Regions from separate parts of the Nonomuraea sp. CA-141351 genome, predicted to be linked through region 2. Evidence: riboswitches for the same ligand, from Rfam matches in the RefSeq annotation. Region 2 holds a riboswitch; each other region holds the start of a gene.

The links. A riboswitch is a leader RNA that binds a small molecule or an ion and turns the genes downstream of it on or off. The one in region 2 is predicted to bind S-adenosylmethionine.
Region 1: another riboswitch for S-adenosylmethionine. It lies ahead of ACQPWU_RS03660 (GNAT family N-acetyltransferase); the one in region 2 lies ahead of thrC (threonine synthase).
Region 3: another riboswitch for S-adenosylmethionine. It lies ahead of ACQPWU_RS58755 (aminotransferase class V-fold PLP-dependent enzyme); the one in region 2 lies ahead of thrC (threonine synthase).

Annotation. Positions count from the first base shown of each region.
Region 1 covers NZ_CP191982.1:719,470-723,737, reverse strand. Annotated here, with positions in the region: gene ACQPWU_RS03675 (ATP-binding cassette domain-containing protein) at 1-83, shown strand, start outside; gene ACQPWU_RS03670 (ABC transporter permease) at 64-807, shown strand; gene ACQPWU_RS03665 (NUDIX hydrolase) at 820-1,323, shown strand; gene ACQPWU_RS03660 (GNAT family N-acetyltransferase) at 1,320-1,934, opposite strand; SAM riboswitch class I at 1,941-2,029, opposite strand; gene ACQPWU_RS03655 (inositol monophosphatase family protein) at 2,123-2,935, shown strand; gene ACQPWU_RS03650 (MauE/DoxX family redox-associated membrane protein) at 2,915-3,439, opposite strand; gene ACQPWU_RS03645 (ABC transporter ATP-binding protein) at 3,490-4,268, opposite strand, start outside.
Region 2 covers NZ_CP191982.1:11,835,920-11,840,187, reverse strand. Annotated here, with positions in the region: gene ACQPWU_RS55770 (alpha,alpha-trehalose-phosphate synthase (UDP-forming)) at 1-1,386, opposite strand, end outside; gene ACQPWU_RS55765 (RNA polymerase sigma factor) at 1,418-1,972, shown strand; SAM riboswitch class I at 2,052-2,193, shown strand; gene thrC (threonine synthase) at 2,207-3,439, shown strand; gene ACQPWU_RS55755 (MoaD/ThiS family protein) at 3,464-3,739, shown strand; gene ACQPWU_RS55750 (cold-shock protein) at 3,984-4,184, shown strand.
Region 3 covers NZ_CP191982.1:12,495,673-12,499,940, reverse strand. Annotated here, with positions in the region: gene ACQPWU_RS58765 (NADH-quinone oxidoreductase subunit D) at 1-551, opposite strand, end outside; gene ACQPWU_RS58760 (DoxX family protein) at 674-1,342, shown strand; gene ACQPWU_RS58755 (aminotransferase class V-fold PLP-dependent enzyme) at 1,346-2,632, opposite strand; SAM riboswitch class IV at 2,678-2,793, opposite strand; gene ACQPWU_RS58750 (TerC family protein) at 2,906-3,655, shown strand; gene ACQPWU_RS58745 (cytochrome P450) at 3,655-4,268, shown strand, end outside.

The DNA.
Region 1 (4,268 bases), 1.6 Mb from region 2:
CCGAGACCGCCCGACCGACCCTCGATGACGTGTTCCTCGCTCTTACCGGGAGAAGCCTCACCGATGACGACATTCCTGCGTGACACCGCCACCGTTTTCTCCCGCGAGTTCAAGCCGGTCGTGCGCGAGCCCGTCAGCCTGCTCTTCGAGATGGGGCAGCCGCTGCTGTTCCTGTTCCTGTTCGGGTCGCAGCTCGACGGGGCCGTGGGGTCGTCGTGGCAGTGGTTCGTGCCGGGGATCCTGGTCATGATGTGCCTGACCGGCCCCATGGGCGCCGGTTACACGCTGCTGGTCGAGCTGATCGGCGGATCAATGGAGCGTCTGCTGGTCACTCCGCTGAACCGTACGGCGATGCTGGTGGGCCGCACCATGAAGGCCATGATCGTCCTCCTGGCGCAAGCCGTCCTGATCATCCTCCTGGCTCTCCCCCTGGGCTTCGACCTGCACCTGGCCGGTGTCCTGGCGGGCCTGGCCCAGCTGGTCGTGTTCGGCGTCGGCCTGGGCGCGTTCTCGTTCGTCCTGGCCATCAAGTCGGCACCCGGCGGCACGCTGTTCTACATCGTCAGCCAGTCGATCCTCTTCCCGCTGCTGCTCCTCTCCGGGGTGCTGCTCCCCCTGGACACGGCCCCGGCCTGGCTACGGGTGCTCGGGCACGTCAACCCGGTCACGTACATTGTCGACGCGCAGAGAGCCCTCTTCGCCGGCAACCTGACGAACCCCTCGATCCTCTACGGGACCGCTGCCGCGTGCGCGATAGCCGCGGTCGGCCTCTATCTGGGCAACCGCGCCATGCGCCAGGGCGTCTGAGACCCTTGATGGGTGACTCATCTGACGGTCCCCTGGATACCCGTGCGCCACCGGCTCGACGTGATCCTCTCCCAATCGCTCCCGCCCTTGGACAAGACCACGTCGGCGTTCGCCTTCGTCTCGGACCAGACCGGCAGAACCCTCATGACCTGCGTGGACAAGGAGGGCCGCGGCTGGGACATCCCCGGCGGCCACCTCGAACCCGGCGAGACGGCGACCGAAGCCGCAGCCCGGGAGCTGTATGAAGAAACCGGCCTCCGCCTGACTCCTTCCGCCCTGTCCCTCTTCGCCTGGCAACGCATCGAGCTCCTCGACGCCGCCCCCGCCGACTACCGTTACCCGCCTCTGACGTACATGGCGATGTTCAGGGCGCGTCTCCCCCACCCGGGCCCGCCGACCCACCCACCGGCGGGCTCGGAAAGCACCAGCGCGGCCTGGCTGCGGCCGTCGGAGATCAACCGCCTGTGCCCCGACCGCACCTGGCTATCCCTGCTGGACGGAGCGGGCCCGCTCTAGACCCGCTGGGCACCGAGCCGGCCGCGCAGCCCCGCCTTGACATCCGGCCACTCCGCGGCGACCACGGAGAACATGGCAGAGTCCCGCAGCCTCCCCGCCTCACCCGGCGCCCACGACGGCGACCAGTTGCGCAACACGCCCTCGAACCGCGCGCCGACCCCCTCGATGGCCCGCCGTGACCGCTGGTTGCGCGCATCCGTCTTGAGGTCGACGCGGGCCACCCCGAACGTCTCGAACGCGTACGTGAAGAGCAGGAGCTTCGCCTCGGCGTTGATCCCCGTGCCCTGAGCGGACGCCGCCAGCCACGTCCACCCGATCTCGACGGCCCGCAGACCGTCCCGCTCCGGCCACGTCCGGGGATCCCAGAACGCCGTGCACCCCACCGCCGCCCCGTCCCGTACGCGAACCTGCGCGAAGGGCGTCAGACCCTCGCGACGGAGCTGAGCCTCCAGGTAAGCCTCCACCTCGGCGGCCCGGGGCACCAACGTGAACGCGTACGACGAACGATCCTCCTCAACAGCCCGCGCCAGATCCGGCGCATGCGCCATCGTGAGCGGCTCCAGCCGGACAAGTGATCCTCGGAGCACGGGAACATCGAGCCGCAGGCTCATCAGGCCTCCTCATCGCTCCTGGCATTGGCACCTTTCCCGCAGGCAGGTTGCCGGACCGTCACAGGGCCAGGTCCCTCGGATCCTCTGGATGAATCTTGGTGAACAGGATCATGCCCGCGCCACCGGGACGGCGTCAACAGGATTCTGGACAAATACAGCATGACTTCCAGCGCCGTTATCCTGCGCACATGTCGATCACGGACGAGGAACTGGCTCTGACGGCGGCGCAAGCAGGAGCCGCCGTCGTGCACGCCAAGTACGGTGCGGCGCTGACGCGCTTCGAGAAATCCGCGGGGGACTTCGCCACAGATGCGGACGTCGAAGCGGAAAAGGCCATCCTCGACGTCATTCGCACCGCTCGGCCGGACGACGCCGTGACAGGCGAGGAGGGCGGACGCACGGGTGGGGACGGTGCGGAGCGCATGTGGCTGGTCGATCCCCTGTGCGGCACGCTGAACTACGCTGTACGGAACATGTTGGTCGCGGTGAACGTCGCCCTGCGCGTGGGCTCCGACATCACGGTGGCGGCCGCGGCCGACCCGTTCGCCGGCGAGGTGTTCTGGACGGATGGCGCTCACGCGTACGTCCGCCGCGACGGCGTGGACGAGCGGCTCACGCCGTCGTCCGGTTCGCGACTGGTGGACGTCAACCTCGATCCGCCGTTCCCGAACGAACCGAGCTTCCGGGCTGTCCGGCTGCTCGCCGACCCGGGATTCGCCGAGCGCTTCCGCCCGCGCGTCGTCTCCACCACCCTGGCGGTGGCGTGGGTCGCCGCCGGTCGCCGGGCCGCGTACGTCACCGACGGCCATCTGCGGGACAGCGTGCACTTCGCCAGCGGGATCGCGTTGTGCCAGGCCGCCGGATGCGTGGTCACCGGCATCCACGGTCAGCCACTGCACACCGGCGCGGGCGGACTCGTCGTGGCGGCCGACCGGGAGACGCACTCCGCGCTGCTTGAACTCATCGGGAGCCGGCTCGCCTCAGGACGTCCGCACCAGTGAGACGAGATCATCCCATCGGGCCATGAGCAGTCCCAGAGCGGCGCCGAAGACACCGGCGACGACGCTGAAACCCGGATCGAAGGAACCGTCCACCAAGGAGCCCGCCAGCCCGAGCAGGGCTGTCACGACCAGAATGACGTTGCGGACCACGTGCTCCACGCCCAAGGGCGTCTGGGAGGCGCCGAAGCACCGGCAGGGAACGGCGGCGCCTCTCCGGACGACCATGGTGACCGCGACCGTGAGGCAGCCGAGCAGCCCCGCCGCGAGGACGAACGCCGCTGATCCGGCCCACCGGAAGGGAAGCACGGCCAGAGCGATGACACCCGCCTCGGCCACCGCCGTCGCCGCTGCGGCCACCGGCACCTTCGCGTCGGCGACCACCGCCATCGCTCTGGTCGACGCGACGAACTCGCTCCAGGCGCCACGGCTGGAGATCTTGCTCCCGAGGGCGAGGGCGAACACCGTGAGCAGCAGCAGCCTGCTCGCGACATCGACGTACTGCATGATCGCAACCTGCCACGGCCGAGCAGATCCGGCAAGAGCACCGCGTCCGGTCACCCGATGTCGGCGCCCTCACGGTAGCCGCTGGCCTGGGTGTCGAAGAGGTGGGCGTACCGGCTGCCCATGGACATGAGCTCGTGGTGCGTACCCTGCTCGACGATCCGGCCGTCGCCGAGCACCACGATCAGGTCCGCGTCGCGGACCGCCCCGAGCCGGTGCGAGACCAGCAGGCTGGTACGTCCCTCGCGGTGCTCGCGCAGCCGCCGGTGCACCTCGTACTCGGCCTGCGCGTCCAGGCCGGAGCTGGGCTCGTCGAGGATGAGCAGGTCGCGGCGCTCGCGTACCAGCGCGCGGGCCAGGGCCAGGCGTTGCCACTGACCTCCGGAGAGCATCACGCCTGCCTGCGGGTCGTCGTCCTCGGGGCCGAAGAAGACGCGGCTCAGCATGGTGTCGTAGCCCCGGGGCAGTGCCTGGACGGTTTCGTGCGCACCCGCCAACTCGGCGGCGGCCTGGATCCTGGCGCGGTCGGACATCGCCTCGATCTCGCCCACCCCGATGTTCTCGGACGCGGTCAGGTCGTAGCTCATGTAGTCCTGGAAGAGCACGCCCATCCTGGCGCGCAGCTCGGCGGGTGGTACGTCGCGAATGTCGATGCCGTCCCAGAGGATCGCGCCGCGGGACGGATCGTAGAAGCGGCACAGCAGCTTGATCAGCGTGCTCTTGCCGGCGCCGTTGAGTCCCACCAGCGCGACGGAGGCGCCGTGGGGGATCGTCAGGTCCACCCCTCGCAACACCCAGGGATGGCTCTCGTCGTACCTGAACCACACGTCGC
Region 2 (4,268 bases):
CGGCGGCAGGGCGGTGGCCGCCGCGTGCAGTTTGTCGCGGCGCATCCGGCGCTCGTCCTCCGGCATGACGAGCGCCTGGTGCAGCGCGGCGGCAGTGCCGCTGATGTCGTACGGGTTGACCACGAGGGCGTGCGGGCCCAGCTCGGCCGCCGCCCCCGCCTCGCGTGAGAGCACCAGCGCGCAGCGCGGCGACAGGACCGGGCCCTCCTTGGCGACCAGGTTCATCCCGTCGCGGATGGGGTTGACCAGCAGCACGTCGGCCATCCGGTACGCGGCCAGAGAGCGCGGGTAGTCGTCGTTGACGTTGAGGATCAGCGGGTCCCAGTCCTCGGTGGCGTACTCGTCCTCGATCTCCTGGGCGCAGCGCTGCACCGACGCGGTGTACTCGCGATATTCGGGCAGGTCGTGCCGGCTCGGGTACGCGAAGGCCAGATGCACCACCTTTCCGTGCCACTCGGGGTGCGCGTCGAGGAACTCGCGGTAGGCCACCAGGCCGCGCACGATGTTCTTCGACAGCTCGGTGCGGTCGATGCGGACGATCAGCCGCCGGTCGCCCACCTGCTCCCTGAGCGCGGCCATGTGCGACTCGACGTCGGGCTCGCAGGCCCGCTCCCACAGCGCCTCGCCGTCCACGCCCAGGCTGTGGACGCCGATGCGGGTGGTCCTGCCCTCGTAGGTGACGCTGCGGCCGGCGCGGTCGGCCTCCGCGCCCAGCAGCGCCTCACAGCAGTCCATGAACGCCTGCGCCCACCGGTCGGTGAGGAACCCGGCGTGATCGGCGCCCAGGATGCCCTCCAGGACCTCTCCGGCCACTTCGTCGGGCAGCAGCGAGAAGTATTCGGGCGGCGCCCACGGGGTGTGGCTGAAGTGGGCGATGCGCAGGTCGGGCCGCTCGGCGCGGAGCATCGCGGGGGTCAGCGTCAGGTGGTAGTCCTGCACCATCACGCGGGCGCCGTGGCCGGCCTCCTCGGCCAGCGCCAGCGCGAAGGCGCCGTTGTAGTCGCGGTAGGACTCCCACTCGCGTTCGAACCTCGTGCCGAAGTTGGGCGCGTTGGGGATGTCGTAGAGCAGGTGGTTGACGAACCACAGGGTCGAGTTGGCCACGGCGTTGTAGGCCCGGTGGAAGATGGCGGGCGGGATGTCGAGCATGCGCAGCGGGCCGGTGTCGTAGCCGGCGTGGTCGATCCTGCCGCCGGGCGCCAGGCGAACCGCGCTGCGGTCGCCGTCGGACAGCGCCGCGCACACCCACAGGACGCCCTCTTTCCTGGCCACCCCGGACAGCCCTGACACCAGGCCGCCGCCACCGCGCTTCATGGTCAGCTCACCGTCGTCGGACACGGTGAACGAGACCGGTCCTCTGTTGGAGGCCACCAGGACGCTGTTCATCTACGCTCCCTTCGCCCATAGGATCCCAGCTATGGCGCTTGATGAGCTAACCGAGGAACTCGCCCGCTCCGCCGCTGCAGGAGATCATCGCGCACTTGGCGAGCTTCTGGCGCGAATCGAGCCCGATGTGATGCGTCACTGCGCCCGGATCCTGCCCTACCACCAGGACGCCGAAGAGGCCTCGCAGGACACGTTGCTGGCCGTGGCGCGCAACATCGGGCGGTTCGAGGGCCGGGCGAGATTCAGCACCTGGCTCCACATCGTGACGGCCAACTGCGCGCGCACCACGTACAGGTCGCTCAAGCGCAGGGCGGCCGAGCAGAGCTCCGACGAACTGCCCGTGCAGAAGCCCGACGTGCGGCGGGTGAGCGTGATCGCCGGCTCGCGGCTGGACCTGCTCGACGCCATGGAGGCGCTGGAGGCCGACAAGCCCGACCTGGCACAGGCGTTGGTGCTGCGCGACATCGTCCAGCTCGACTACAGCGAGGTGGCCGAGCAGCTCGGCATCCCGCTCGGCACCGCCAAGTCGCGCATTCACCAGGCGCGCAAATACGTGCAGGGAGTGCTGGGTGAGGACTACCGTTGAGACGGCACGTCTCAAGTTCTGAGACGAGTAGCCATTTCGGCCCCCTGGGCAGGTAGAGTCCATTTCAACAACTGAATATTGCTCATCCAGAGGGGTGGAGGGACCGGCCCTACGAAGCCCCGGCAACCCTCCCGGCTTGAGGCTCGCGACCTGGCGAGGCCGACCGGGACAAGGTGCCAATTCCGGTCTGCGGTCAAGGTGGCCGCGGGCGAAGATGAGGGAAGGCCTCGCTTCATGTCGCTTGACTTTGGTCCTGCTGTCGGTCTGTCCTGCCGCGAGTGCGGTACGCGTTACCCCCTCGGTCCCAGCTTCGCGTGTCTGGAGTGTTTCGGGCCGCTCGAAGCGGCCTATTCCTTCGGCACCGTGACCCGGGCGGACATCGAGTCGGGCCCCGCCAACATCTGGCGTTACCGGTCGTTGCTCCCCGTCCCTGTCGACGTCGCCAGTAAACCCAACATGAACCCGGGATGGACCAAACTGGTCAAGGCCGGAAACCTCGGGCGCGCACTCGGTCTCAAGTCCCTGTACGTCAAGGACGACTCGGGCAACCCCACTCATTCATTCAAGGACCGCGTGGTGGCGATCGCCGTCGAGGCGGCGCGTAACTTCGGCTTCCACACGCTTTCCTGCTCCTCCACCGGCAATCTCGCGGGTGCGGTCACCGCCGCGGCGGCGCGGGCCGGGCTCGAGGCGTGCGTGTTCATCCCGGCCAATCTCGAAACGGCGAAGATCGCTATGGCCCGCGTGTTCGGCGGCAAGCTGATCGGCATCGACGGCACGTACGACGAGGTCAACAGATTCTGCTCGGAGCTGATCGGCGACCCGCTGGGCGACAAGTGGGGGTTCGTCAACGTCAACCTGCGGCCGTACTACGCCGAGGGCTCCAAGACGCTCGCGTACGAGATCGCCGAGCAACTCGGGTGGCGGCTGCCGGAGCAGATCGTCATCCCCATCGCCTCGGGCTCGCAGCTCACCAAGATTGACAAGGGCTTCCGGGAACTGATCCAGCTGGGCCTGGTCGAGGACACGGCGTACAAGATCTTCGGAGCCCAGGCGGCCGGATGCTCGCCGGTCTCCACCGCGTACAAGGCCGGGCATGACGTCGTGCAGCCGGTCAAGCCCGACACCATCGCCAAGTCGCTGGCCATCGGCAACCCGGCCGACGGGCCTTACGTGCTGGACATCGCCCGGCGCACCGGGGGTGCCGTCGAGGACGTCACCGACGCCGAGATCGTGGCCGCGATCAAGCTCCTGGCCTCGACCGAGGGCGTCTTCGCCGAGACCGCGGGCGGGGTCACCGTGGGCGTGCTGAAGAAGCTGGCCGAGAGCGGGCGGCTCGATCCCGAGGCCGAGACCGTGGTGCTCAACACGGGCGACGGACTCAAGACGCTCGACGCGATCAGCGACGACGCCAAGCCCACGGCCGTGATCCGGCCCTCCCTCGACGCGTTCCGCGCGGCTGTCTGACAACCAGGAAAGGCGAGTTTAACCATGAGCGTTACTGTGCGGATTCCCACCATTCTGCGCACGTACACCGGGGGCAACGCGGAAGTCAGTGGCGAGGGCGCGACTCTTCGTGACGTCCTCGTCAAGCTCGACTCCGACTACCCGGGGATCGGCGCGAGAATTCTGGATGAATCGGGCAAGATTCGGCGTTTCGTCAACGTTTACGTTGGGGAAGAGGATGTCCGATTCGTCGACGGGCTCGACACTCCAGCACCTGAGGGCACTCAGATCTCTATCATCCCGGCAGTCGCCGGCGGCTGAGTGCCATAGATCACAGTGTTGAAGGCGCCCCTAGTGGGCGCCTTCTGCTTTTCCAGGCCAAATGAACCTTTCAACGGCCTTCGATGCGAAGAAATGCGACGTTTGTGGATTGACTCTGTTGCCAAACCCCGTGCCACAGGTATGGTCGAGGGCGATCGTCTGGCTGATTTTCCGTTAAGTCAGGTGATTACGGGTCTCGCGGAGGAATGGGCGAGATCTGTGGGCCCAGTAAGAGGAGTCGGAAGTGGCGCAGGGCACCGTCAAGTGGTTCAACGCGGACAAGGGCTACGGCTTCATCGCGGTAGACGGTGGTAAGGATGTATTCGTCCATTACTCAGCGATCCTGATGGACGGGTACAGAGCTCTCGAACAGGGGCAGAGAGTCGAGTTCGAGATCACGCAGGGCCAGAAGGGTCCCCAAGCAGAGGCCGTTCGCGCGGTCTGATACGCCCCCGCTGGTATGCACCGGCAGGGTCGCGCGGCAGCGCAGTCCGTGTGAACCTGCCACCTTTCTTTCGTCGACTCGGGT
Region 3 (4,268 bases), 660 kb from region 2:
ACCCGGTCGAGCCAGCCGAGCGGCAGGTCCTCCTTGAGGCCTCCGACCCGGTTGAACATGTAGTGCATGCGTCCGCCGGAGATCTCCTCCATGACCGCCTGGATGCGCTCGCGCTCGTTGAAGGAGTAGAACAGCGGCGTGATCGCGCCCAGCTCCAGGGGATAGGAGCCGAGGAACATCAGGTGGTTGAGCACCCGGTTGAGCTCGGCCAGCAGCGTTCGCGCCCACACGGCCCTGACCGGGGGCTCCATGCCGAGCAGGCGCTCGGCGGCGATCACCACGCCCAGCTCGTTGGCGAAGCCCGACAGCCAGTCATGCCTGTTGGCCAGCATGATGATCTGACGGTAGTCGCGGACCTCGAACAGCTTCTCCGCGCCTCTGTGCATGTAGCCGATGATCGGCTCGGCGGCGGTGATGCGCTCGCCGTCGAGCGTCAGCCGGAGCCTGAGCACCCCGTGGGTCGACGGGTGCTGCGGGCCGATGTTGAGGATCATGTCCTCGGTGGCCAGCTCTTTCGCGCCCGCACCGATTCCGACCACACGTTCCGTCATATGGCCATGCTGCCACCGCACCGGTGGGTGATCCAGCCGGGGGGATGGTCAAGGAATCGTATGGAAACGCATCCCTAAGCCGGACATGGGGAGAAAGACCGGGAATGGGGGGAGAAAACACCATGAAGAGAGCTGTGTTCGATGTCGCGGCCCTGATCGCGCGAGTGGCGATCGGCGTCATCTTCCTGGCTCACGGTTTGCAGAAGTGGTCGAGCGGTCTCCCAGCCGTGGGGCAGGCATTCAGGGGGGTCGGGATCCCGATGCCCGAGCTCACCTCGGCGTACGCGACCGTCGTGGAGACCGTCGGCGGCCTCTTCCTGATCCTCGGCCTGCTGGTGCGGCTGGTGGGGCTCCTGTTGCTGCTCGACATGCTGGGCGCGATCGCGTTCATGCACGCCGGCCACGGTGTGCTCGCCATCACCGGTGGCTGGGAACTGCCCGGCGCGCTCGGGGCGCTGGGCCTGCTGTTCCTGGCGCTCGGCGGTGGGCGGATCGGGCTCGACGGCCTGTTCGGCGCGATGTTCCGCCGGCGCGGGGAGCGCCGGGCCGCCGAGGAGGAGCTCGCCGCGTACGCTCCGGGCGCGCGCCCTCCGGAGCCGTCGAACGTCACGACCATGACCGGCGGGCCCACGACGCCCATGGCGTCCAAGGAACCGGCGGAGGCGCCACGCGTGCCCAGGCAGCCCAGCGAGCGCCGGGCAGGCATGATCAACGACGACGACATGAGAGACATCGACGCCCTGGTCTCCGACGAGCCGCCGCCGCACCGCAAGCCGCCGAACAGGGAATGAGGCTCAGCGGGTGACGAGATCCCGCAGCGCCCCGATCAGCCGGTCGACGTGCTCCTCCGTGGTGCCGATGCCGATCGAGGCGCGCACCGCGGAGGCGGTGCCGTCCTCGCAGCCCCCATCGGTCTCGTTGAGCAGGTGCCGGACGAACGGGTGCGCGCAGAACTTCCCGTCGCGCACCCCGATGCCGTACTCGCTGGAGAGCACCTCGGCCACCTCGCGGGCCGAGTAGCCGTCCACCGTGAACGACACGATGCCGACGCGCGGGTGATCACCGCCCCAGAGTGACAGCTCACGCACGCCCTCGATCGAGGCCAGCCCGGAGCGCAGCCGGGCGATCAGCCGCTCCTCCTCCCGCACCACCGCGGTCCAGCCGGTGGCCGTGAGCGCGTCGCAGGCCGCGGCCAGCGCGATGGCGCCCAGCACGTTGGGGGTGCCCGCCTCGTGCCGCGGCTCGGGGTCGTCGTGCCACTCGGTCTCGTCCCCGACGGAACGCACCGCGCCACCGCCCTTGAGGTACGGCTCACCATCCGAGAGCCAGTCCCGGCGCCCGACCAGCACCCCGGCGCCGAACGGCGCGTACAGCTTGTGCCCGGAGAAGGCCACGTAGTCCAGATCGAGCGCGGTCAGGTTGAGCCGCCGGTGCGGTACGAGCTGGGCGGCGTCCACCAGGATGCGGGCCCCGTGCCGGTGCGCGATGTGGGCCAGGGCGGCGATGGGCCAGAGCTCGCCGGTGACGTTCGAGGCGGCGGTGACCACGAGCAGCTTGGGCCCGTCGATCGCGGCCAGCGCCTCGTCGGCGGCGCGGACGGCCTCGCCGGGGAAGGCGGGCGGCGCCAGTCGTACGGACTTCTTCCAGGGGAGGAGCGAGGCGTGGTGCTCGGTGTCGAAGACCACGGTGGTCGTGCCGGCGGGCAGGCAGCCGGCCAGGAGGTTCGTGGCGTCGGTGGTGTTGCGGGTGAAGATCACGGCGTCGTCCGGGCGGGCGCCGACGAACGCCCTGACCGTGTGGCGGGCCTGCTCGTAGCGGGCGGTGGTCAGCTGGGAGGCATAGCCCGCGCCCCGGTGGACGCTGGAGTAGGCCGGGAGCGCGGCGGTGACGGCGGCGCTGACCGGCTCGAGACAGGGCGCGCTGGCGGCGTAGTCGAGGTTGGCGTAGCCGACGAGCCTTCCGCCCTTGACGGGCACCTCGAGATCGGCCCCGAGTACGGCGGGAATCGGCCTGCTCGTGACGGCGGGAGCCGCCTCAACGGCCTGGGCGGGGACAGAGCTGAAGATCGTCAGCGTGGACACGGCACATCTCCCTCAGGGTCTTCGGACCCCTGGAAGCAGCCACGGAGCCCGCGCTTGCCCGCCACACCTCGTGACGGACCAGGTCTTCACCCGGGGCACCCCGCCGCGGACGCGAGGGTTGCCGGCCAGCAAGCCGGGGCTTAGTGCTGGCACTCATGACCTACGACGGGAACTATAACCGAAACCCCACCTTCGATCGCAAGTCGGCGAACTTCTGCGCCGTGTGGCTCGTTGCTACCGGAAACCCCGCTCACGTGTCATGGAGGTGCGCAGATGTTGGACTGGGTGACCGACCCGCAGATCTGGATCGGCTTCTTCACCCTTGTCGCCCTGGAGATCGTCCTGGGGATCGACAACATCATTTTCATCTCCATCCTGGCCGGGAAACTACCCCCTGAACAGCGCGACAGAGCCCGCGTGCTGGGCCTGGGCGCGGCCCTGGTCAGCCGCCTGCTCCTGCTGCTCGCCCTGTCGTGGGTGGTGCGGCTCACTGAGCCGCTGTTCGCCGTCTTCGGCCACGACATATCGGGACGTGACCTGATCCTGCTGCTCGGCGGCCTGTTCCTGCTGGGCAAGAGCGTCACCGAGATCGGCCACAGCATGGACGCCCCCGCGGGCGGGGACGGCAAGAAGGCGGCCGTCACCTCCTTCACCTCGGTGATCCTGCAGATCATGGTGCTGGACGTCGTGTTCTCGCTCGACTCCGTCATCACCGCCGTCGGCATGGTGGACCAGCTCGGCGTGATGATCGCGGCGGTCGTGGTGGCGGTGCTGGTGATGCTGTTCGCCTCGGGGCCGATCAGCAGGTTCGTGGACCGGCACCCCAGCATCAAGATGCTGGCGCTGTCGTTCCTGGTGCTGATCGGCGTGGTGCTCATCGCCGAAGGCTTCGGCCAGCACATCCCCAAGGGCTACATCTACTTCGCGATGGCGTTCTCGCTCGTCGTCGAGCTGCTGAACATCCGGATGCGCAGCAAGCGCGCCGACCGGAAGCAGGATGGTTCCGCTCCTACTATGAAATAGTGCGCTTTGACCCTTGGGATCCGGATTTCGTGGCCCACCCGTACCGCGTGTACGACGAGCTGAGGCGCGAGTCGCCCGTCAGCTACTTCGAGCCGACGAACCAGTGGCTGATCTCGCGCCACGCCGACGTGAACGCCCTGCTCAGGGACCGCCGCCTGGGCAGGTCCTACCTGCACGTGGCCACCCACGAGGAGTTCGGCAAGCCGCCTGAGCCGGAGTTCCACGAGCCGTTCTGGCGGGTGATCAGGGCGGGCATGCTCGACGTGGAGCCGCCGGTGCACACCAGGCTGCGCCGGCTGGTATCCAAGGCGTTCACGCCGCGCATGGTCGAGTCCCTGCGGCCCCGCGTGCGCGCCGTCGCCGAGGGACTGGTGGACGCGTTCGTGGAAAAGGGCGGCGGCGACCTGATCGCCGAGGTGGCCGAGCCGCTCCCGGTGACGGTGATCGCCGAGATGCTCGGCATCCCCGAGCAGGACCGCCACCTGCTGCGCCCCTGGTCGGCGGACATCTGCGGCATGTACGAGCTCAACCCGGCACCCGACGCCCAGCACGCGGCCGTACGCGCGGCGTCGGACTTCGCCGGCTACCTCAAGACCCTCGCCGCGGAGCGCCG